DNA from 3 places in the Allochromatium vinosum DSM 180 genome. Region 2 is predicted to be linked to each of the others. Evidence: predicted binding sites of a transcription regulator. Region 2 holds the regulator's gene; each other region holds the start of a gene.
The links. The regulator FliA, encoded in region 2, starts transcription of late flagellar genes. The targets are predictions, from matches to a motif close to GCTAAAGTTNNNNNNNNNNCNGCCGATA.
Positions count from the first base shown of each region.

Region 1: ALVIN_RS07770 (YjfB family protein) is a predicted target of FliA. The motif match lies at 2,556-2,583, and genes of this name have one in related genera.
Region 3: ALVIN_RS09700 (flagellin N-terminal helical domain-containing protein) is a predicted target of FliA. The motif match lies at 3,678-3,705, and genes of this name have one in related genera.

Region 1 covers NC_013851.1:1,819,173-1,826,946, forward strand. Annotated here, with positions in the region: gene ALVIN_RS07755 (HDOD domain-containing protein) at 1-1,014, opposite strand, end outside; gene ALVIN_RS07760 (hypothetical protein) at 1,160-2,143, opposite strand; gene ALVIN_RS07765 (PilZ domain-containing protein) at 2,192-2,488, opposite strand; gene ALVIN_RS07770 (YjfB family protein) at 2,764-2,976, shown strand; gene ALVIN_RS07775 (putative metalloprotease CJM1_0395 family protein) at 3,011-3,736, opposite strand; gene ALVIN_RS07780 (AAA family ATPase) at 3,910-5,697, opposite strand; gene ALVIN_RS07785 (methyl-accepting chemotaxis protein) at 5,941-7,557, shown strand; gene ALVIN_RS07790 (protein-glutamate methylesterase/protein-glutamine glutaminase) at 7,571-7,774, opposite strand, start outside.
Region 2 covers NC_013851.1:3,295,215-3,302,988, reverse strand. Annotated here, with positions in the region: gene flhB (flagellar biosynthesis protein FlhB) at 1-606, shown strand, start outside; gene flhA (flagellar biosynthesis protein FlhA) at 603-2,711, shown strand; gene flhF (flagellar biosynthesis protein FlhF) at 2,734-4,032, shown strand; gene ALVIN_RS14580 (MinD/ParA family protein) at 4,019-4,846, shown strand; gene ALVIN_RS14575 (RNA polymerase sigma factor FliA) at 4,847-5,593, shown strand; gene cheY (chemotaxis response regulator CheY) at 5,640-6,020, shown strand; gene ALVIN_RS14565 (protein phosphatase CheZ) at 6,024-6,788, shown strand; gene ALVIN_RS14560 (chemotaxis protein CheA) at 6,815-7,774, shown strand, end outside.
Region 3 covers NC_013851.1:2,229,380-2,237,153, forward strand. Annotated here, with positions in the region: gene ALVIN_RS09685 (O-linked N-acetylglucosamine transferase, SPINDLY family protein) at 1-580, shown strand, start outside; gene ALVIN_RS09690 (hypothetical protein) at 670-1,164, shown strand; gene ALVIN_RS09695 (tetratricopeptide repeat protein) at 1,159-3,375, opposite strand; gene ALVIN_RS09700 (flagellin N-terminal helical domain-containing protein) at 3,791-5,905, shown strand; gene ALVIN_RS16645 (flagellar protein FlaG) at 5,982-6,452, shown strand; gene fliD (flagellar filament capping protein FliD) at 6,516-7,774, shown strand, end outside.

The DNA.
Region 1 (7,774 bases), 1.5 Mb from region 2:
ATAGCCCCATTCGCCATAGTGCTCGGCGACCGCCACCAGATCGTCCCCCAGCCCCCAGTAGTTGATCACCAGCACGCCCGTGATGCTCGCCAGCTTGGCGACGAGCGACTGGACTCTGGACAGACTCTGTTCCTGTCCGCGCGCCTCGATGAACTGGATGATGGGCACGGCGCCGATCCCGGCCACGAGTCCGGCGAGCAGCGCACGTTCGCGGTCGAGATGATGAGCGACCTCGGCAATCACGTAGCCATAGGCCGAGCAGAGCACACTCTCGGTCCAGGACTCCTGTATCGCCGCGCGCGTGACGTCGTTCTTGGCATGAAAAGCCTGACGCAGGGCCAGATTCACAGCCAGCATCCGGGTGTTGCGGAATCCCAGACGCAGCACCGCCTCGCGAATGGTCTTGATCTCCTTGGTGGCGCGGAACAGCGGGCTGTTGGTGGCATGCAGCAGAGCGCCGGCGATGGTGCCGTCGCGCTGGATGATCTCGGTCAGGGCATCGATGCCGGCGTCCGGATCGTTGGTCATCTCCTGGATCTTGAGCGCCACTTCGGGGCGCGCCGGCAGCACGAGCTGATTGTTGTTGATCAGATGATAGAGTTCGGCCAGGAATTCGCCCTCGGCCGGATCCAGTTCGATGTCGCTGACCTCGGTGCCACTGGAGCGCACGGCGTCGAACGCGGCGGCGGGAATCCGCAGGAACACACAGGGGGTTTCGGTCACGAGACAGGCATCGGGCGCCAGGGTATCGCCCATGAGGTCGACTGGCTCACTGAGTCCCTGAAACGCCTGGTGGCGCTCGATGACGCCATTCTCGAGACGCGCGACATGCCCATCGACCAGGAAGAGTCGGTCCGGCTTCAGTTCGGTCAGCCGCATACGGTGCTTGAGCGAATGTTCCTCGATCCGGCACTGCTCGGCGAGCCGGCCTCGATCTTCTTCACTGAGATCGCGTGTCAACTCGATCTCGGCCAGGATCGAAAACACCTCCAGTGTCTCGGGTGTCTGCTGCATAACGGGTAGATTCCTTGGACAAAGGGATCAGACGGCACTGGACTCTAGTCTAGCAGCATCGACACGCCTTCCGACATGCCTGGACGACCCGTTCGTCGTTTTTACGGCGCGGCATGGGCTGGACAGGCGCCGGGTCGTCGTGGATTCACGCCAGATCGTTATAGCCGAGCATCACGTCGGCCGCTTCGCCCTGGCGACCATCGGTGTGGATGAAGCGCCCGGTCTGGGCCACATGATCGTAGGCATCGATGGCCCGATGGACGTTCCGATGTCCGAGTTCGATCGCCGTGACCCCGGCCTCGTCGAGGGTACGACTGGTCTGCGAGCCGTCGGCTCCCAACTGCACCAGACGCAGATGCTCGAAGACCGCGTCCTGAGCGTCGATGCGCGCATCGCCATTGGTGTCGTGACGCGCCAGCTCGGCGAACCCGTGTTCGGCGCCGTTCTGATCGCCGAAGAGTTCGCGACCATCGTCGATGCGGCCATTGGCGTTCCAGTCGAGCGCCAGGAACCAGGAGTCTCCAGTCACCGTGCTCATGCGTTCGAGCCGACCATCACCGTTGAGGTCGAAGTCGACACCGGCAGCGACCCCCGTGGTCGTGATGCCCTGTCCGCCGAGGTCGAGTACCAGTGGATCGGCGGTCTGGATCTGCATGTTTTCTGCGGCACTGATGTTGAGTTCGAGCCGCCGGGTGTTCGCGCCGACCATCGACACCATGAACGCCGCCTCGCCCGCCCGCACGGAGATCTCGAAGCGTTGGGTGGAGACGGCCTGGAGTTCAAAGGACTCGGCCCATGAGGCGGACTGCACGGCCGACGCATCGAGCTGGCCTCTGGATGCCGTTTCGGCGGTCTGCCCCGGCCTCACCGCTTTCAACTCGTCGACATCGAGCGCGAAGGCACGGCGCAGGATCTGATAATCCTGATCCTGCTCCAACTGTTCCCTGATCTGTTCCGAGAGGCTCAGTCTCTCGGAACCGGAATCGGTCTGGCCGACACGGGTTGGGATCGGTGCCGGAGTTGACGTGATCACGCGCACCTCGTCATCGTTGCGCGTCGCATCGCCCCGGGTCGCGGTCCGGGTCGTGGACAGCGCGAGCGTGGCATTGGACGAGACTGTCACTAACATCGCCTTGACCTCACTGGAATTCGCCTTACCTGGAATCTCGTGCCGACTTCATTCGCGCGTCGGCGTCTCGTCGAAGCGAACGGCGATCCCCGCTTCGGTGTGACGTACCACGATGGCATCGACCAAGGGCGATTCATCGTCTCCACCCAATGGACACGAGACCCGTATCTGTACCCTGGCCCCAATCGGCGGCCAATCGCCATGACCGTTCATCATCAGCGACACGCCGCCATTGCTCAGGTCATCGGTCCACACCAGACACATGGACCGACCGGAGCGATGGAGCTCGACCTCGACCTCGACCGGAAGGCGCGGATGCTGACGTTTTTCGTTGTTGTCGTTCATCGTCGGTCAGCCATTCACCTCATGTGAAGCCTACGCGCGGGTACACGTCGGTTAACGACGCCTGGACACGAAACTTGAGCGAAACATCACCGATGATCGGGGAACCCGGATCGGACGATGGCCGTCCAATCCTCGGAAATGAGGCATGAATCCCAAATAGCGCCAAGGATCTGTTCTATCATGTCATTGATACTTCATCCATTCGGACGCTCGGAAACGCCGATCCGAGCGACTGCAATCCTGGATCGATCACTCGAACAGCACGAGGTCAAACGATGGACGTCTCATCAACATCGGGCCTAGCCGGTTACACCTATACGCCCTCCAGCAACAAGACTGATACGAACACCAGTCTCGCCATGCTGAACAAGGCCAACGAGATGCAGGCCGATTCGGCCGAGCAGATGATTCAGAGCGTCACCGAGACGACAGCGTCCTCGCAAGCACTCCCCGATCACATCGGCCGCAATATCAACATCACGGCCTAGCCTGACCCCCACTCGCCACAGCCGCCTGCTCGGCTCAGGCCAGTTGGCTCAAACCCGTCTCGACCGGCGCGGAGAACAGGGCCGCAATGCGCTGTGCCAGACGTGCCTGTCCGCTCGAAACCCCCGGATTCTGCGGTGCCGCTGACTCTGATCCGGCCTCCCCGTTCTCTGCTGTCGAGGCGGTTTGCGCCGTTGTCGCTCCAGTGGACGTCGGGGAGCGGTCGGTCGAGCCGGTGGTGCTCATCACCTGCTCGTATTCCTTGACCTGAAGCTCCCGGATCTCCTGCAACGCCTGTGACTCCATCGCCCGGGCCGAAGCGGCGACACGTACGTCCTGAGACGAGGGTTCGGCGGGTGCCATGGCGGCACGAATGATGGCGCGGGACTTTGCGAGATTGCCATCGGGGTCGCCCGCTTTCATTGAGGTGTCGATCCCGACCTCGCCGCCGATGGCATAGCGTCTGCCATCCGGGCCGCTTTGGTAGGAATAACTCGGACCACTGGTGATATGACCACCACCGGCGGAGACATGCGCCTGTTCGTGGGCGCGGACTTCGGCATCGCGCTGCTTGAGCTGCTCGACGAGAAGCTGATCCTCGTCCGAGAGCGTCTCTCCATTCACCCCCTTTGCGGCCGTCGGGTCGTCCTCCCCGGTCGCACGCTCGGCCTCGATCCGGCTCGTTTCCTCGATGGCGCGTGGATCCTCGACCGGTTCGTCACGCGCGAGCGCCGCCGCGGCCTGGGAGCCGGACGCGGACATCTCGCGTGCCTCGTCGAATCGACGCATCGGCGACGCTGACGAAGACCGGATGATTGAATGGATCTCCAACGGGAGGCGACCTCGATCCAGGGGTTTCCCCTGGTAGTCTAGTCGATACGCACGCCGAAAGCGGATGGCAAAAGACCGATTCCGTGAACTGGGTATCGGTTCATTCAGGGCAGACTGTCGCGAATCGAGCCGATGGTGCGAATCCAGGGGCCGTTGTCACGCACGGGCGCCGGCAGGGCCGGCAGCTCACGCGCCGCCTGGGTCCGGCTCGGGAAACTCCCGAGCACGGCGATCACATAGGAGCGGGTCTGGACATAGCGGATGCCTTCCAGGGCCTGCGGATCGAGCACGCCACGTGCAGTCTGAAGATCACGCGCCGCCACGAGCTGGATGGTGAAGCGTTCTGGATCCTGACGCATCAGCCAGGCGAGATCCTCGGCCCATTCGTCACGGGGGACGTCTGCAACGGGCACCGGCTCGGCGGACGAGTCCTGATCGTCCGGTGCGTCACGGGGTTCCGGCGCGATACCCTCGGGGGTATCCAGGGGCGACGCCGGCGGCGGCTCGGTGGCGGCCGCCGTCACCGGCTCCGGCCGATTCGGCGTCGAAGCCGTCTCAGGAGCGGCGGGCCGAGGCTCCTCGGTATCGGCCGCCTCAGACTGACCGGACGGCACCTGAGAGACCGGCTTCGATCGTTCCAGCGACGCCGAGGGTTTGGCGTCCATCACGAGCTGCAAGACCACGGGCGCGGCGATGGCGGCGAGTACGACGACCAGGATGACCGGAATGAACCAGGGACGGTTCCAGTACGGCGTCCTGGTCTTGGGTGCCGTGGCCTTGATCTCCTCGCGCGTGGCGGCCTTGGGTTCGGGCGCCGCGGCCGCGGCGGTCTCCCAGGGCTGATGCTGACGCACGCGCTGGAGGATCTGCTCGAACTCGCTCTGAGCCAGCGCAGTGGGCACCTCACCGCCGACCAGGAAGTCTGAGAGCTGTGGTTCCTTGGGGGGCGGCGGCACGGACGGCTCATAGGTATCGGGTTCGAGATCCAGGAACTCCTCGGCTTGATCCTGGGAGTCATCCAACGGCTCGGGAGCGGGCGGAGGCGCGGTGGCGCGCGCCGGGGCGGCACTCGCCGCCGCTGGTGCGGCGCTCGCGGCTGTCGAGCGTCGGCTCAGTGACGAGCCGAGTCCACCCTCCAGGCTCTTGCAGCGACGCGCCAGCCAGGCATTGGCCTGGACATTGAGCGCGGCCGGCAATCCCTTGGCACTGCCCTGCAACACCGCGATGTCGCCCCGGCTCAGCAGGCTGTCCGGATCGTCCAGACCCGCGACCCGCAGACGATGACGCAGATAGGCGCCCGCCTGTTCGAGATTGAAGGGTCGCAGATTCAGACGCACCACCTGCGAGTCGTCGAGCAGATCGGGCAAGGGCAGTCGCCCGCGACTCAGGGACGGATCACCCACGAGGATCAGCCGCAGCCCCTGCCCGCCCGCTTCCAGGACGGTCGCGCGCAAGCGCACCAGCTTGACCAGCCCCTCGCCGCCGAGCAGATGCGCATCGTCGATCGCCAGCACCAGCCGCGCCTGCGCGCGTGCACGCTCGGCCAGCAGATCGGCGACGGAGCGGTTAGGATTGTCGAATCCACCGTTGCGCAGATGGGCGCGAATGGTGACATCGACCGCATCGAAGGGAATGTTCGGCCGACTGCGGAAGGCGATCAGTTCATACTGTCCATCGAGCGCACCGAGCAGCCGCATCAGCTGGATGCTGCGACCGGAACCGTCCGGGCCGGCCAGGACGACGACAGCCCCCGGTGCGGCGAGCGCGCGCGCGGCGGTCTCGACCAGGCTTTCCAGCAAGGGGTCGCTGTAGAGAAAATCCTCACTGGTGAGGGTGTCGAATGGCGCTTGCCGCAGTTTGAGCCGGGCCAGGCAATCTGGATCCAGTGACATGATGCCGATCGTCGATGGGGGCCTCTTGGCCCGTGAGTGGTTTGCGTGGATGCTTATACCAGGACGCCACGCTATTTTCAGTCGGCACGCGCTCAGGCTCAACAGGCGTGATCGGGAGACGCGCCGGGGCTTTACTGAACTAGACTGCAACCAGGATTCTGGAGCTCCGCGCACGACTGTGCGGCGTCTATCGTCCGACCCAGAGACATCTTGACGCAAGAACAACGATAAGTGAGAACGCTGATGCGACGAATCAATGATCTACCGATCTGGGTACGCCTCGTAGGCGCCATGTGGCTCATCCTGCTCCCGGCCTGGACCGGACTCATCATCTGGGCCGCGAGCGAGCAGCGCCAGACGGCCATCGACCAGGCCACAGCCTTCACCAGCACCCTGCACGAAATGACCCTGGCCGGACTGACGACCCTGATGATCACGGGAACCATCAGTCAGCGCGCCGCGTTCCTCGATCAGATCGTCGAGCTGGAGAACGTCGAGGATCTGCGCGTGCTGCGCGGCGAGAACGTCTCCAAGCAATTCGGTCCAGGCACCGAGCACGAGCAGCCGCGCGACGACATCGAGCGCCGGGTGCTGGAAACGGGCGAACCCTATCTCGAACTCTCGGAGGATGGCCAGACACTGCGCGCCGTGACGGCGGCCTTCGCCCGCGAGAACTATCTCGGCAAGAACTGCACGAGCTGCCATGCGCTCGCGCCACGCGACTCGGTGCTCGGCGCGGTCAGCATGCGGATCGATCTCCAGGCGGTCAATCACGCAGTCGATGTCTTTGCAATCAAGATCTTCGCCATCGCCGCGATCCTGAGCCTGCCGGTCCTGCTCTTTCTCTACTTCTTCACGCGGGGTTTCGTCACCCGTCCGCTCCAGCAGATGACCCTGGGACTCGACGGCATCGCCAAGGGCGATGGCGATCTCAGTCGCCGGCTCCCGATCCAGGGGCGCGACGAGATCGGCCAAGCCAGCCTGGCCTTCAACGCCATGATGGACAACTTCCGCGATCTCATCGCCCGCATCCTCGACTCCACCCGGCAGCTCGCCCACGCGGCGCAGAACCTGGCAAGCGCCACCGAGCAGACCAATGCCGGCATCAGCCAGCAGCGCCACGAGGTCGACCAGCTCGCCTCGGCCATGAACGAGATGAGCGCCACGGCCCAGGAAGTCGCACGCAGCGCCCAGCACGGCGCCGATACCACGCGCGTCGCCCACGAGGCCGCCACCTCGGGCAAGGACGTGGTCTATGGCACCATGTCGCGCATCGAGCAGCTGGCCCAGGAGATCCAGAACGCCTCGTCGGTCATTCGCGATCTGGGCCAGGACAGTCAGGAGATCGGTAAGATCCTGGACGTGATCCGGGGCGTGGCCGAACAGACCAATCTGCTGGCGCTCAACGCCGCCATCGAGGCCGCACGCGCGGGCGAGGCCGGCCGGGGTTTCGCGGTGGTCGCCGACGAGGTGCGCTCACTGGCCAACCGGACCCAGACCTCCACCCAGGAGATCCAGGCCATGATCGAGCGTCTCCAGCAGGCCAGCCGCCGGGCGGTGGCGGTGATGGAGGACAGCCGCAAGCATGCCGATGACAGTCGCAACCGCGCTCTGGAGGCCGAGCAGTCGCTCGATGCCATCATGAGCGCCGTCACCACGCTCAACGACGTCAACACCCAGGTCGCCAGCTCGGCCGAGGAGCAGAGCGCGGTGGCCGAGGAGATGAATCACAACGTCACCCGCATCTCGGATGCCGCCGAGGGCAATGCCCAGGCCGCGCTCCAGACCACCGAGGCCTCGGATCAGCTCGCGCGGCTCGCCGCCGAGTTGCAGGAGCTGGTGGGGCACTTCAAGGTCTGATCGCGAGAGGCGATCATCCGGGCACGGATGCCCCATGCAGACGCTTGTAGGCCAGACGTGTCGGGGCCTGCGTGACGAGCTCGGGGATGCGCGGCAGCCCGACCACGGCATCCACGCCGCCGAGCTTGACCGCCTCCTTGGGCATGCCATAGACGACGCAGGTCTGCTCGTCCTGGGCGATGGTCAGGGCGCCGGTCTGATGCATCTCCAGCAGACC
Region 2 (7,774 bases):
ATCGTCCAGACCGTCCACATGGCCGCCTGGCTGTTTCTCATCGCCGCCGCCGCCTTGCTGGTGGTGGCGGCCATCGACGTGCCCTTCCAGGTCTGGAACCATCAGAAACAACTGCGCATGACGCTCCAGGAGATCAAGGACGAGTTCAAGGAGACCGAAGGCAAGCCCGAGGTCAAGGGCCGCATCCGCCAGTTGCAGCACGAGATGTCGCAGCGGCGCATGATGTCGGAGGTGCCCAAGGCCGACGTGGTCATCACCAATCCGACCCACTATGCCGTGGCCATCTCCTATGTGCCGGCGATCATGCCGGCGCCCCGGCTGCTGGCCAAGGGGACGGATGCCGTGGCCCAGGCCATCCGCGCGCTGGCCGAGGAGCACCGCATCGTGCGCGTCGAGGCGCCCCGCGTGGCGCGCGCCATCTATTTCACCACGGATCTCAATCAGGAGATCCCCAACGGGCTGTTCGTCGCCGTGGCCCGTATCCTGGCCTATGTCTATCAGATCCGGCGCGAGGATCCGGACGTCGAGCTGGCCGATGACCTGCCGGTGCCCGAGGAGTATCTCGATCCGCGTAGCGCGCCGCGTCGCCGGAGACGGCGTCGATGACCACGCTCGTCGAACGCCTGACCGAGGTCGGGCGCATGGGGCTGGTCACGCCCCTGCTGCTGATCGCGCTGCTCGGCATGCTGGTGCTGCCGCTGCCGCCGTTCCTGCTCGATCTGCTGTTCACCTTCAACATCGCGCTGTCGCTGATCGTGGTCATGGTCGCGGTCTATACGCCGCGTCCGGTCGATTTCGCCTCCTTCCCGACCGTGATCCTGGTGGCGACCCTGCTGCGTCTGGCGCTCAACGTCGCTTCGACGCGGGTGATCCTGCTCAACGGCGGCGAGGGCACCGAGGCGGCGGGCAAGGTGATCGAGGCCTTCGGTCAATTCGTTCTCGGCGGCAACTTCGCCATCGGCGTGGTGGTGTTCACCATCCTGGTCATCATCAACTTCGTGGTCGTCACTAAGGGCGCCGGGCGCGTCTCCGAGGTCAGCGCCCGCTTCACCCTGGATGCCATGCCCGGCAAACAGATGGCCATCGACGCCGATCTCAATGCTGGTCTGATCTCGCAGGAGGACGCACGCAAGCGCCGCGAGGACGTGGCCCAGGAAGCCGATTTCTACGGCTCCATGGACGGCGCCAGCAAGTTCGTGCGCGGCGACGCCATCGCCGGCATCCTGATCCTGTTCATCAACATCATCGGCGGCATCATCATCGGCGTCACCCAGGCCGGGATGACCTTCGCGGATGCCTCCAACACCTTCATCCTGCTGAGCATCGGCGATGGTCTGGTCGCCCAGATCCCCTCGCTGCTGCTATCCTCGGCCACGGCCATCATCGTCACCCGTACCTCCAGCTCCCAGGACATGGGCCAGCAGGTGTTCGGCCAGATGTTCGCCAACCCGCGCGTGCTCTATATCTCGGGCGGCGTCATCGGAATCCTGGGACTGATTCCGGGGATGCCCAATCTGGTCTTTCTCGGGATCTCTTCCAGTCTGATCGGGGCCGGTTATCTGATCGCGGCCAAGCCGGCGGCGCCTCCGCCGGAGGTCATCGAGCGTCTGCCGCAGGGGCTGGAACTGCCCGCGCCCGAGGATCGCGATCTGTCCTGGGAGGATGTGCCGCCGGTCGATCTGGTGTCGCTGGAGGTCGGCTACCGGCTCATCCCCCTGGTCGACCGCACTCAGGACGGCCAGCTCATGACCCGCATCAAGGGCATCCGGCGCAAGCTCTCGCAGGAGTTCGGCTTTCTCATCCAGCCGGTGCACATCCGCGACAACCTGGAGCTGGGACCGAACCAGTACCGGATCTCACTGCTGGGTGTGACGGCCGCCGAAGCCGAGGTCTTCCCCGATCGCGATCTGGCGATCAATCCGGGCCAGGTGTTCGGCACCGTCGAGGGCACGCCGACCAAGGATCCGACCTTCAATCTCGACGCGCTCTGGATCGACCCGGCCAACCGTGATGTGGCCCAGGCCGCCGGTTATACCGTGGTCGACTCGGCCACTGTCATCGCCACCCATCTGTCACAGATCTTCCGCGAGAACGCCCACCGCCTCATCGGACACGAGGAGGTCCAGCATCTGCTCGATCAGCTCGCGCGCCGCTCGCCCAAGCTGGTCGAAAACCTGCTATCGTCCAAATCGATCTCGCTCGGGGTGGTGCTCAAGGTGCTCCAGAACCTGTTGGCCGAGCAGGTGGCGATCCGCGATCTGCGTACCATCGCCGAAACCTTGGCGGAACGCTCGGCCAAGAGTCAAGATCCCGCCACTCTGACCGCCGCCGTGCGCGTGGCACTCGCCCGTTCGATCGTGCAGGATCTGATCGGACCCGACGACGAGCTGCCGCTGATCGCACTCGATCCATCATTGGAACAACTGTTGCATAAATCGCTACAAAGCAGCCAGGGCGAAACCATCGGTATCGAGCCCGGTCTGGCCGAGCGGCTCCAGCGCTCGGTGATCGAGGCGGCTCACAAGCAGGAAGCCGAGGGCGCGCCGGCTGTCTTGGTGGTGGCTCCGGAGATTCGCTCCTGGATCGCGGGCTGGCTGAGAGGCGCGGTACGCAACCTGACCGTGCTGGCCTTCACCGAGATCCCGGACAACCGACGCATCCGGGTCGTGGCCACCGTGGGCAAGAGCGACAATGCTCAGGCACGGGCCTGATCGAGTAACGGGAGTTTGAGCGATGAATGTACGGCGCTATCAGGCAAAGAACATGCAGGACGCCATGCGCCAGGTGCGTGAGCAGCAGGGACCGGACGCCGTGATCCTGTCGAGCCGTCGTGTCGATGGCGTGCTGGAGGTCGTGGCCGCGACCGAGGCGCCGACCGAACCGGTCGCGCCCGTGCGTCCCAGTGTGTCACGCGCTACGCGCCCGGCGTCGGCCGATTCCGATCTGGCCGCCATGCGCCGCGAACTGCGCGATCTACGCGCCCTGCTGGCGCAACAGCAGGCGCTGAGCGAACGCGATCAATGGGCCGTGCGTCATCCGCTGGCTGCCGGGATCGCCGAACGGCTCGTCGAGTGCGGGTTCGACGATACGCTGGCGCGCTCGCTCATCGGCGGACTCCAGGAGGATCAGACGCACGAGGACGCCTGGAGTCGTCTGCGGACCCGTCTCGCCGCCTCGGTCGCGACCGTGCAGCCAAGCGTTCTGGAGCGCGGTGGTGTCCTGGCGCTCGTCGGCCCCACTGGCGCGGGCAAGACTACCACCCTGAGCCGACTGGCCCTGCACCGCATCCGCCGCCTGGGGCCGGATTCCGTCACCCTGGTCACCTTCGACCGTCAGCGCATCGGCGCCCACAAGCAGCTCCAGGCTTTCGGCCAGATGGCCGGCGTACCGGTCATCCTGCTGGAGAACGAGCGCGATCTCATCGCTCTGGCCAACCGCAGCGCCAGTGATCATCTCATTCTCGTCGACACCGAGGGGCGCTCCGCGCGCGATGCCGCTGAGCGCAAGCTCTTCGCCCAGATCCGTCATCTGGTCGAGATCGAGACTTGGCTGGTGATTCCGGCGACGCATCAGGCCGGGGTGCTGCGTCAGGTGCTCAAAGCCTTCCAGAGCTGCGAACCCACGGCTCTCGTCCTGACCAAGATCGACGAAGCCGAACGGCTCGGCGAGATCCTCTCGGTGCTGCTGGAGCAGCATCTGGGGCTGGTTTTCCAGAGCGACGGACAACGCATCGAGGAAGACTTCCACAAGGCTGACACGGCGCATCTGACGCGCCTGGCGCTGGGCGAGCCGAGTCAGCGCTTCCAGTCGCGCGTTGAGATCGAAACACCAAACGTCGGTAGCGAGCGCAGCTGGTTCACCGCGCGCGATATCTCCGCGCTTGCTCCCTGTGAGCCATTGTCTAGACTATCGACCCCGAAGACTCCGAGCCCGAGTACGCGGACGCCATCGGCGCCCAGTGCCGTGACGCGCGACAGCCTGGTGCTGGAGTCCGTGATCCCCTTCAGGAAATCCGTGCATGCAGCCTACTAGGAACCGGCCCTTTCTGAGCCTCGCCATCGCCAGCGGCAAGGGCGGCGTCGGCAAGACCAATGTCGCGGTCAATCTGTCCGTGGCCCTGGCGCGGCTGGGTCGCAACGTCATGCTCTTCGACGCTGACCTGGGCTTGGCCAACGCCGACCTGATGCTCGGACTGCGTCCGACCAAGACGCTGCACGATCTGGTCGCCGGGCGCGTCGAGCGTCTGGAGGACGTGCTACTGCCCGGTCCGGACGGGCTGTTGCTGGTGCCTTCGGCCTCCGGCATCGGTTCGATGGCCAATCTGACGCCGGCCGAGCATCTGGGCCTGATCCGCGCCTTCAGCAGCTATGACAAGCCGCTCGATATCCTGGTCGTCGACACGGCGGCAGGCGTCCATGATTCGGTCACCAGCTTCTGCAAGGCCGTCCAGCAGGTGTTCGTGGTGGTCTGCGACGAACCGGCGTCCTTGACAGATGCCTATGCACTGATCAAGGTTCTACATCAGGAGCACGGGGTGCGTCGTTTTCGGATAATCTGCAACATGCTACGCGACATCGAATCCGGTCAGCGTCTGATGCGCAAACTCTCGGCTGTCTGCGCCAACTATCTGCCGGATGTGGTGCTGGAGACGGCGGCCATGATCCCGATGGACGACAAGCTGCGTCTGGCGGTGCAGCGACGCCAGCCCGTGGTCAGCCTCTATCCGGGCAGTCCGGCCGGCCGCGTCTTCAACGACCTGGCACGTCGGATCGATGCCGCGCGCGGCGGCGCCACTGACCTGGGCGGCATCGGCTTTTTCGTCGAGCGTCTGCTGCAAGGCGCCTAGATGGTCCGCGCCCGGTCTCGGATGGGGTATGCGAGCGCCGGCGACGAGGCGGCGCGGCTGGTGTCCGAGCATGTCGATTTGGTGCGGCGCATCGCCCATCATCTGGTGGCGCGGTTGCCGGCCTCTGTTCAGGTCGAGGATCTGATACAGTCCGGCATGGTCGGACTGATCGAGGCGGCGCGCCAGTTCCAGACGGGACAGGGCGCGACCTTCGCCACCTATGCCGGCATTCGTGTGCGCGGAGCCATGATCGACGAGCTGAGGCGCGCCGACTGGACGCCGCGTTCGGTGCATCGCAACAGTCGCCGTATCGCCGAGGCGATCCATCAGGTCGAATCACGCGAAGGACGCGCGGCCAGTGATCGCGAGATCGCCGAAACACTGGGGGTCACACTCGACGACTATCATGGCATGTTGCAGGATACGGCCAGTTGCCAGATCCTAGGGCTGGAAGACCTGTTTGGCGAGGACGCCGACAGCGACAGGTTCCTGCCTGGGGCGGGCACCGCTCCGACCGAGCAACTGGAGCGCGAGCAGTTCGCCCAGGCCTTGGCCGAGGCGCTGGCGGACTTACCGGAACGCGAGCGCCTGGTGCTCGCGCTCTACTATGATGAAGAACTCAATCTGCGCGAAATCGGAGCCGTTCTCGATGTCACCGAGTCGCGCGTGAGCCAGATTCGCAGTCAGGCCCTGCACCGTCTGCGGGGCCGTTTGAGCGACTGGACCCGAGCGGGACCCGGCGCGTGATTCTCAAACCAACAGATTCCATGTGGAGCGTTGCGTGGACAAAGGCATGAAAATTCTCATCGTGGACGATTTCTCCACCATGAGACGCATCATCAAGAACCTGCTGCGTGAGCTGGGGTTCAGCAATACCTCCGAAGCCGACGATGGCAGCACCGCGCTGCCGATGCTCAAGAGCGGCGGCTTCGACTTCCTGATCACCGACTGGAACATGCCGAACATGGAGGGCATCGCACTGCTCAAGGCGGTGCGCGCCGACCCCATGCTCAAGTCGCTGCCGGTGCTCATGGTGACCGCCGAGGCCAAGCGCGACCAGATCGTCGAGGCGGCCCAAGCCGGCGTCAACGGCTATATCGTCAAACCCTTCACCGCCGAGACGCTGAAGGAAAAGATCGACAAGATCTTTGAGCGCCTCGATGCGCAGGGATGAGCGATGGACAACGATGAAGAACGTCTGAGTCTACAGCTGGATCTGGCGCGTCGTCTGGTCGAGCAGTTGGAGGCCGGAGATCGCGCCGGGGCCGACGAGAGCATCCGTCAGCTGCGCCTGCCCTATGAGCGCGAACTCTTCGAGGAACTCGGCAAGCTCACGCGCGACCTGCACGAGGCGCTCAACAGCTTCCGCGGCGACTCGCGCCTGATCGAACTGACCCGCGACGAGATCCCGGACGCCAAGGAGCGTCTGAACTATGTCGTCTCCATGACCGAGCAGGCGACGCATCGCACGCTCAACGCGCTCGACGAGTCCATGCCCATCGCCGAGTCGCTCCACGACCGTTCGGCGACGCTGCACGAGCAATGGAGCCGCTTTCGCAATCGCGAACTGTCGGTCGACGAATTTCGCGAGCTGGCGCGCGAGCTCGACGACTTCCTGACCCAGAGCGGACAGGAGACCGAACGCCTCAAATCGCTGATGTCCGAGATCCTGATGGCCCAGGACTATCAGGATCTCACCGGTCAGATCATTCGGCGGGTCATCCGGCTGGTGCATGAGGTCGAGGAGAACCTGGTCGGACTCATCCGGCTGTCGAGCGCCCGGATGGAGTTGCCCAAGGTCGCCAAGGCGAGTCCGGACGAAACCGAAGCGTCAGAGGTTCGAGGGCATGGACCGATCGTACCCAATACGCAGGACGCGGGCGCCGATGTCGTCAGCGGACAGGACGACGTGGATGCACTGCTCTCCAGTCTGGGCTTCTAGCCCACCGAACCCCAGAGTGATCATGCATGGCAATCGATCCGAATGACGAAATCCTCCAGGACTTTCTGGTCGAGGCCGGTGAACTGCTGGAGGCGCTCAACGAGCAGCTGATCGATCTGGAGCAGAACCCCAACGATCGCGATCTGCTCAATGCGGTCTTCCGCAGCTTCCACACCATCAAGGGCGGTGCGGGCTTCCTCAATCTCAATGCCCTGGTCGTGGTCTGTCATCATGCCGAGGACGTCTTCAATCTGCTGCGCAATGGCGAGCGCCGCATCGACCCGGTTCTCATGGACGTGGTGCTGCGCGTACTCGACGTGCTCAACGTCATGTTCGGCGATCTCAAGTCGGCGCGTGAGCCCGAGCCGGCTCCACCGGCACTGATCGCAGATCTGGCGGCGCTCGCCGTTCCGGACGCGGCGGGGACGAGTGCACCCGAACCCGCGCCGGAGCCGGTACCCGAACCACCGCCCGTCGCCGAGTCCGAGCCGCTCAGCGCTCGACCGCCCGAGCCGACGCCGGCGCCCGCAATCGAGGCCGGCTCCACGGCCGAATCGGCCGACGAGATCACCGAGGCTGAGTTCGAGGCGCTGCTCGATGCGCTCTCGGGGCAGCCTGCCGAGTCAGCATCCATCGATCGCGCGGCGGTCGCCCCCGAGCCACTGGTACCGGCGCCGCCAGCCGAACCGCCTGGGACAGTGTCTGTCGCCGAGGAGGCGACCGGCGCCAATGATCTGATCACGGACGACGAATTCGAGTCATTACTCGACCAATTGCATGGCTCGGGAGCGGCGAAGCCCGTCGAGACACCTAAACCGAGTCCGCTGCCGGTTCCAAGCCGCCCGGCGGCCAGTGCCTCCCTCCAGCCTCCCGTGCCTGCCGCCGATCCGTTCGACACGGCCAAGGCCCAGCGCGCGGCCGCTGTGCCCGCCGGTGAGACCTCGGTGCGGGTCGATACCCAGCGGCTCGACGAGATCATGAATCTG
Region 3 (7,774 bases), 1.1 Mb from region 2:
TGTCCGCCTCAATCACCATGTCATCCGCGTTTGGTCAGAGATTCTCAGACGACTACCGCACGCGCGTTTGATCATCGATAGCAAGGATTTCGCCACCGAAGCGGTACAAGCGCGTCTGGCCGAGCGCTTCGCCGCGCATGGCATCGAACCCGAACGGCTCAGCATCGGGTATCACAGCCCCCCATGGGACGTTCTGCGCACCATGGACATCGGGCTGGACTGCTTCCCGCACAACTCGGGCGCCACGCTGGTCGAGTCGCTGTACATGGGCGTGCCCTTCATCACGCTGGCTGCACGCCCGAGCGTCGGTCGTTCCGGCAGCAGCGTACTCACAGGTGCCGGACATCCGGAGTGGATCGCCACGAGCGAAGCCGATTATGTGAACAAGGCCGTAGCGCTGGCCAGCGACCTGGAACACCTGGCGGCTCTCCGTGCCCGGTTGCGCGCCGATTTCGAGGCCAGTCCCTGGCGTGACGAAGCGGGCTTTGTCCAACGCATCGAGCGCGCCTATCGGAATATGTGGCAGCACTGGTGTGAGTCGGCACCGGCCGGCCAGCCCGCCGATCGTCTCATGACGTGATCTGCTCGCTCCCGCCCTTGTGTTTTGGCGCTTGAGCGGAGAGGATTGAGTGCGCCATTTTCGCCCATCTTAAATAAAGAGCCTTCGCTATGATTCAACATCGCTGGCCGACCCAACTGGCCGTTTATCCCTACGCCCAACCACTGATGATCGGCTGGCAGATCGCTGATCGTGAACGCGATGTCTATTGGAACGACTATGAGCAGGCACTCGATGCCTATCTGACGGCGCAGGACGAGGATGTGCCGGAGGCAGAGCGTCAGAGCTGGCTTCTGACCAGTCGCGAACGCTTTCAGGCGCTGGCCGCCAAGGGCGACCGTCATATCGGTACCAGCCTCGCGCTGATCCGTATCCATGCCGAACTCGGCGAACCGCAGGCCGTGATCCAGGCCATCGAGCAACTGCTCGACATCATGCCCTGGATGGCCGAACCCCTGCCCGACGCACTGGAGATCCATATCAACCGCCCCTTTCTGGCGCCGCTCCCCAGCTTCGACTACAGTCAGGTTTTCGAGGGCGAGCTGGGCAACTGGCTCCAATCCGGCATCATGACCGCCCTGGAAACCGCCGATCGCGCGTCATGAGCACGGCGTTACGGTTTTCTGCACCCAGAACTGATACATGCCGGCAAAGGTCTGCGGGTGCTCCTGCTCGAACCGGTGCCAGGATTCCAGGTTGGTGGCGGACGGATCATCCGGAAAACGCTCGGCATAGCGCGCCATCACCCGCTGATCGAGGATGAATCCCACCAGACTCAGCTCCAGCTCGCGCAACGCATCGGCCAGTTGCGGCAGGGTGAAGCGCTGTTCGCTGACGTGAAAGAGCAGATCACGACAACCACTGAGGCTATAGAAATCGGCGCTCTGAGTCAGATGGCCGTCATCTGAGGTCTCGCGCCGCGCCAGCAGTTGCTGGCGAAACGCGCGCATGGCCGATGCGGTCGGCTGGCAACCGTCCCGCGCGATCTGCTCGCGCACCCTGACCACGGCGCGGCGCGCCAGTTCGCTGTAGAGTCCGATCGACATGAACCCGCCTGGATGCAGATGTGCGAGCAGGGCCTTCCAGCCGGCGATCGGGTCGCGCAGATGATGCAACACCCCCACTGACTCGATCAGGTCGAAGGACTCGTCGAGTTCGCCCAGGTTCAGGATGTCGGCCTGAGCATACCGGACGTTCGTCACGCCCAGTTCGCGCGTCTTGCGTTGCGCGTACGCGAGACTGGTCAGCGACAGATCGATGGCCAGAATGCGCGCCTCGGGATAGCGCTGGGCGACCTCAAGCGCATGCAAGCCCGTACCGCAGCCCGCCACCAGGATCGAAACATTCCCGTCCTGCCGGACCGGCGCCGGCAGGCGCGTCTTGGGGAATTGCAGGCGGATATAGGCGGCGATGGTGGGGGCCGGCGTGACGATTCCGGCCCGTGTCCAGCGCGGATAAGGATGCTCCTCGTATTGCGCGCGCACCTGGGTCGAGACGGGATCGGCCATCGTGGTCAGGCGCGGCATGGTGCGGCGATCGTCCGCCTCCTGTAACGGCTCGCACACCTGCTCGATCACCACCGCCCTGACCGGCTCGGACCAGTCGCGATCCAGTAGCGCGGCCGGTTGTGGCAGCGTCAGCAGCGGTCGATACGCCGCCAGAGCCAGCAGATACGGCTCCGCGATCGGCGCCCCTTGGTGTTGCACCAGCGACAGCGCGCCATGCAGCGCCTCGATGTGCGCCGTCTCCGCAGACGTCTCCGCCCAAGCGTAGTCATTCAGGTGACACTGACGCGCCAGCGCCGCCAGCAGGCGCTGGGCCGCCGCGTCGAACCGATGCACCGCCGCGCTCAGCGTCACCGCCTCCAGCAGCGCACGCCGGATCTGGGTCAATAGCCGCTCCAGATCGGCATCAGCGATCGGGCAGGCTTCCAGCAGACTCATCAGCAGCGGCTCATCGGCCAGCCTGACCAGCCCGGCCGCCCCGAACAGATCCGCTGCCGCCAGCGTCTCGCCGTAGCCGAGACGGGCGAGCGCCGACCCGATGCGCGGATTCAGGCCGATACAACTGACGCACGTGACCATGATTTCATGCGGACGGCACCAGGACTCGCGCAGAGCCTGCACCAGCCGCGCGCGAATCTCGGGACGATCCTGCGTGAAACTCAACCGCTTGAGACAGTGGGCGTACTGACTCTTGGCCAGGGGCCAGTCGGGTTTCAGATCCAGGGCGCGGCCATACTGTGCCAGCGACTCCTCGAAGCGCCCCAGGTCGCGCAGCACCGATCCCAGGTTGTGATGCGCCTCAGCGAAGCCCGGCTTGAGTGCGATGGCGTGTGTATAAGCCGCCAGCGCCTCGTCCAGACGTCCAAGCGCCTTGAGTGCATGACCACGGTCGTTATGCGCGCTGGCCGAATCCGGCTGCAAGGCCAGCGCTCGGTCGAGACAGACCAGCGCCTCATCGGGCCGCCCGAGCTGCACCAGGACATTGCCGCGATTGATGAGCGCGCTCCCGTAATCGGGACGCAGGCGCAGGGCGTGTTCGATCGCGTCCAGAGCCGCATCGAGTTGCACCAGATCCTGAAGCGTCTTGCCCAGACTGTTGAGGCATTCGCTGTCGCGCGGATTGAGCTCGAGCGCCTGTTGCAGCGCAGGCAGCGCCTCGCGCTGGCGATCGCCGGCCAAGAGGACCGTCCCCAGCGCCTTCCAGCCAAAGACCGCCTTGGGATAGCGTCGGATGACATCGCGCGCCATCGTCTCGCCTTCGCTCAGACGCCCGGCGTTGAACAACGCTACCAGCGCGTCCTGCTCGGCCAACGAGGGGGTGGATAGGGGAGCGGTCCGATGGATTCCATGTCCCCCGGACGCGCGTGAACCTGACGAGCGGGTTTTCTTGTGCATGGCGTTGCCAATTGTCTGGCGATCATGGGCGCGACTGACCGGCTCTGCCGCCCCCGTCCTGGCGTGGGAACCAGGAGCCTGGACCTGTAGAGCCATCGGTACAGCGCTCGAATTATAAGATGGTGTGTTTTCCGTGCCGCCTCCCGCGCCTACAATCCGAAGGCGGGGGCATCCGTCGGGTACTCTGTGACCGGCGTCACGCTTGGCGCGACGCAACGGTTCAAGGTTTCGCTGGACTGGCCGATACCCAAGTCGGATTGAAGCGATTTAAAACCAAGGCAGCGCTGGTGTTCAGCCGTCGGCCTGGGTCAACACAGACAGGAGAACAGTCATGGCAATGGTCATCAACACCAACGTGATGTCGCTGAATGCCCAGCGAAATCTCACCAAGTCCCAGTCCACCCAGGGTCAGGCGATGGAACGCCTGAGCAGTGGTCTGCGCATCAACTCGGCCAAGGACGACGCCGCCGGTTCGGCGATCGCCAGCCGCCTGACCTCGCAGATCCGCGGCTTCGATCAATCGGTGCGCAACGCCAACGACGGTATCTCGCTGGTGCAGACCGCTGAAGGCGCGCTGAGCGAGTCGTCCAACATCCTGCAACGCATGCGCGAGCTGGCCGTGCAGTCGGCGAACGGTACCTACACCTCCGGCAACCGTACCACACTCAACGCCGAAACCCAGCAGCTCATCAAGGAGCTGGATCGTATCTCCGAGAGCACCAACTTCAACGGACTCAACCTGCTCGACGGTTCGGCGCAGGAAGTCAAGCTGCAAGTCGGCGCCGAGGCCAATCAGACCATCAGCGTCGAGATCAGCGCCATGGACTCCTCGTCGCTTGGCATCGAAAAGACCGCCGGCGTGGGGTCGGTGGGACGCATCGGAACAGGTACGACCGCCGCTCTCGCCACGACCGCCGTCAACCAGTTGGGAACCGGTGATCTGGAAATCAACGGTATCGCGATCGATGCGGCCGTGGCCGCCTCCGATTCCGCGTCATCGGCCGCCAAAGCCTCCAGCGCCATTTCGACCGCTGCCGCCATCAACGCCAAGACCGATCAGACCGGTGTATCGGCCGTCGTCGGCGAAACACAGATCGGCGGCAACACCATGGCCACAAGCACCTCGGCCACTGGGTCCATCATCCTGAATGGCGTGACGATCGATCTGAGTACCACCACCGATACCGCAACCACGCGCGCCGCCGTCGTGCGGGACATCAATCTGAAGTCCGAGCAGACCGGCGTCACCGCCGTGGACAGCGGCACGGACAATGGCGGCATTACCCTGGTAGCCGCCGACGGGCGCAATATCGTTCTTGAAAACAGTGCCGGTGGTTTGACGGCAGGCAACACGGGTCTGGGTCTGGCCGGCGCATCCGGGAATACCGCCATCGCCACCGGAACCGTGACGCTGGTCTCCGAGGGCAACAAACCCATCACCATCAGCTCGGGCGCGACCGGCAATGCCTCGGACGTCGGCTTCGCTGAAGGTACCTACAACGGGTCGCAGGTGCAGGTGACCTCGAACCTCGGCGCCAACACCACCGCCATGGCCGCTGGCAATGTGTTCGTCAACGGCGTCTCGGTCGGCCCGTCCTATGCCACCGATGATACAGCGTCTTCGGCCGGCAACGACTTCAGCGCCATTTCCAAAGCGGCAGCCTTCAACGTGGTCTCTGACAAGACCGGCGTCACCGCCGTCGTCAATGAAAACATTGCGAAAAACACGACAGCCCAGGTTACGGCAAGTGCCGCTGTCTCTGGCTCCATCAATGGAGTACAGATCACCGGCTTCACGACCGTCGCCGGCGCGGAGAACAACAGCCTTAATCGTCAGGCGCTGGTCGATGCCATCAATGCCGTTTCCGAGCAAACCGGGGTGAAAGCGATCGATACCGGTGAGGATGGCGGTACGACTGGCGGCGGCGTGCAGCTCATTGCCGAGGATGGGCGTAACATCGTAGCGAACATCGCCAATGGTGCAAACGCCGGCTTCAACACCGGTGCAGGAACCTATGTCGGTGAATTCACGCTGGTTTCCGACAAGGAGATCGTCATCACCCGTGGCACCGATGCCAATATCTCCAACTCAGGCTTCACGGTCGGAGAGTATGGCGGCGGCGAGAATGGCCAGTCGCTCAAGAACGTCGACATCTCCACGGTGGATGGCGCCAATAAGGCCATCGTTGCCATCGACAACGCTCTGGAGAAAGTCAACAACGTCCGCTCCGACCTGGGTGCCGTCAACAACCGGCTCGATTTCACCATCAACAACCTGACCAGCATCTCGCAGAACGCCACGGCCTCGCGCTCGCGCATTGAGGATGCGGACTTCGCGGCCGAAACGGCGAAACTCTCGCGCTCGCAGGTGTTGACACAGGCCAGTCAGGCGATGCTCGCCCAAGCCAACTCGGCGCCGCAGCAAGTGTTGTCGCTCCTGCGCTAAACTCATGGTCAGTTAAGTGACAGATGCGGGCGGCGCTCCAGACGGAGTCCGCCCGCTCGAACCAGGAGATACAGCGATGGCCGGCGACCCCTTGAGTGTCAGCGGAACGACACAACCGATTCAATCCACCGGGGCCACAAGCGCACGGACGCCTTCGAGTTCCGAGATACGTCCAAACGGTTTGCCGCCGCCCGGCAACCGCACTGACACCATACAAGGCAACGCCACACGTTCGGCGAACCGCCTCGACTCCGGTCAACCGGGCCGCACCGACGACAGCCGAACCGATCCATCCCAAGGTGTCGCCGCGACCGACAAGGATAAGGTCGAAAAACTGACCGAAGCGGTCGACAAGATCAACGAAATGATGCAGCAGGGAAAGCAAATGCTGACCTTCCAACTCGACGACGACTCGGGGCGGATGGTGGTCCGGGTAGTCGACTCCCAGAGCAAGGAAGTCGTCCGCCAGATCCCGAGCGAAGAGACGCTCAACTTCGCCAAATACGTCGATGGACTGGTCGGTCTGATTTTCAACAAGAAGGCGTGAACCGCCGGCCGCCGACGTGATGGGCGTGGCAGACCGGTTCGACGAGACACTGGAGCAACAGCCATGGCCGACAACATCATCAGTTCACTGGGCGCCGGTTCCGGCATCGACATCAAGACGCTCGTCACCCAACTGACCGCTGTCGAGCGCGCACCGAAAGAACAGCGCCTGGATGCGCGCAAAGAGAGCCTGGAGGCACAGATCTCCGGCTATGGCCAGTTGCGCAGTGCCTTCGATACCTTCAAAGGCTCCCTGACACCCCTGAGCAACGGCGACCTCTTCAACGCCCGCTCGGCCACCGTCCCCAATTCGGACGTCATCACCGCCAACCGGGTCGAGCCCGGTGCCCAGACCGGCTCCTACTCGATCGAGGTGCAGGAGGTGGCCCGAGCACAAACCCTGGCGATCGGTGGCGCGGCCCAGACCGACCCCAAGGCGGCGCTCGGTGCCTCAGGCTCCATGACCGTCCGCTTCGGCGCCTGGACCGATGCCGACGGCAATCCCCAAGCCTTTGCCGCCAATGACGACCGAACGGCGCTGACGCTCAATATCAGCAACACCGACTCGCTCGAGGACATCGCCAGCAAGATCAACGCCGCCGACTCCGGCATGCAGGCGGCCGTGATCAAGGTCAACGACCAATACCAACTGACGCTGACAGCCGACTCGGGTCGCAACAACGCCATGGAGATCAGCACCAGCGGCACGAACCTGGAGGCATTTTCCTTCAAGGATGGCGCCCTCAACGCCAACCAGACCCAAGCGGCCCAGGATGCGCAGCTCAAGATCAACGGGCTTGCCGTCACCCGCGAGAGCAACGAGATCGACGATCTCATCGAAGGCTTTTCCTTCACGGTCAACAAGAAGGGCACCGCCGGCGAGAGCCTGAATTTCTCGATCACTGCCGACAAGACCGCCGCCGATCAGGCGATTCGTGATTTCGTCGAAGCCTACAACAGCTTCCAGAAGACCACCCAGGAACTGGTTGGCTATACCCGCGACGAGGACGACAATCTGGTGCGCGGCGGTCTGGCCGGCGACAGCACGGCACGCACCATGATCAACCGCATGCGCGAACAGATCGGCGGGATCCTTCCCGGTGCTCAGGGCGGCTTCACGGCTCTGACCAACCTCGGCATCCGCACCGAACGCGACGGCTCGCTCACGATCAATGAAACCGACTTCAAAAACGCCTTCGACAACAACTTCGATCTGCTCGAAGGCTTGTTCGCGAGCAAGATGAGCTCGACCAACAGCGCCGTCGAGGTCAAGGCCGGCACCTTCGCCTCGCGCGCCGTCGCCGGTACCTATGACGTTGAGAT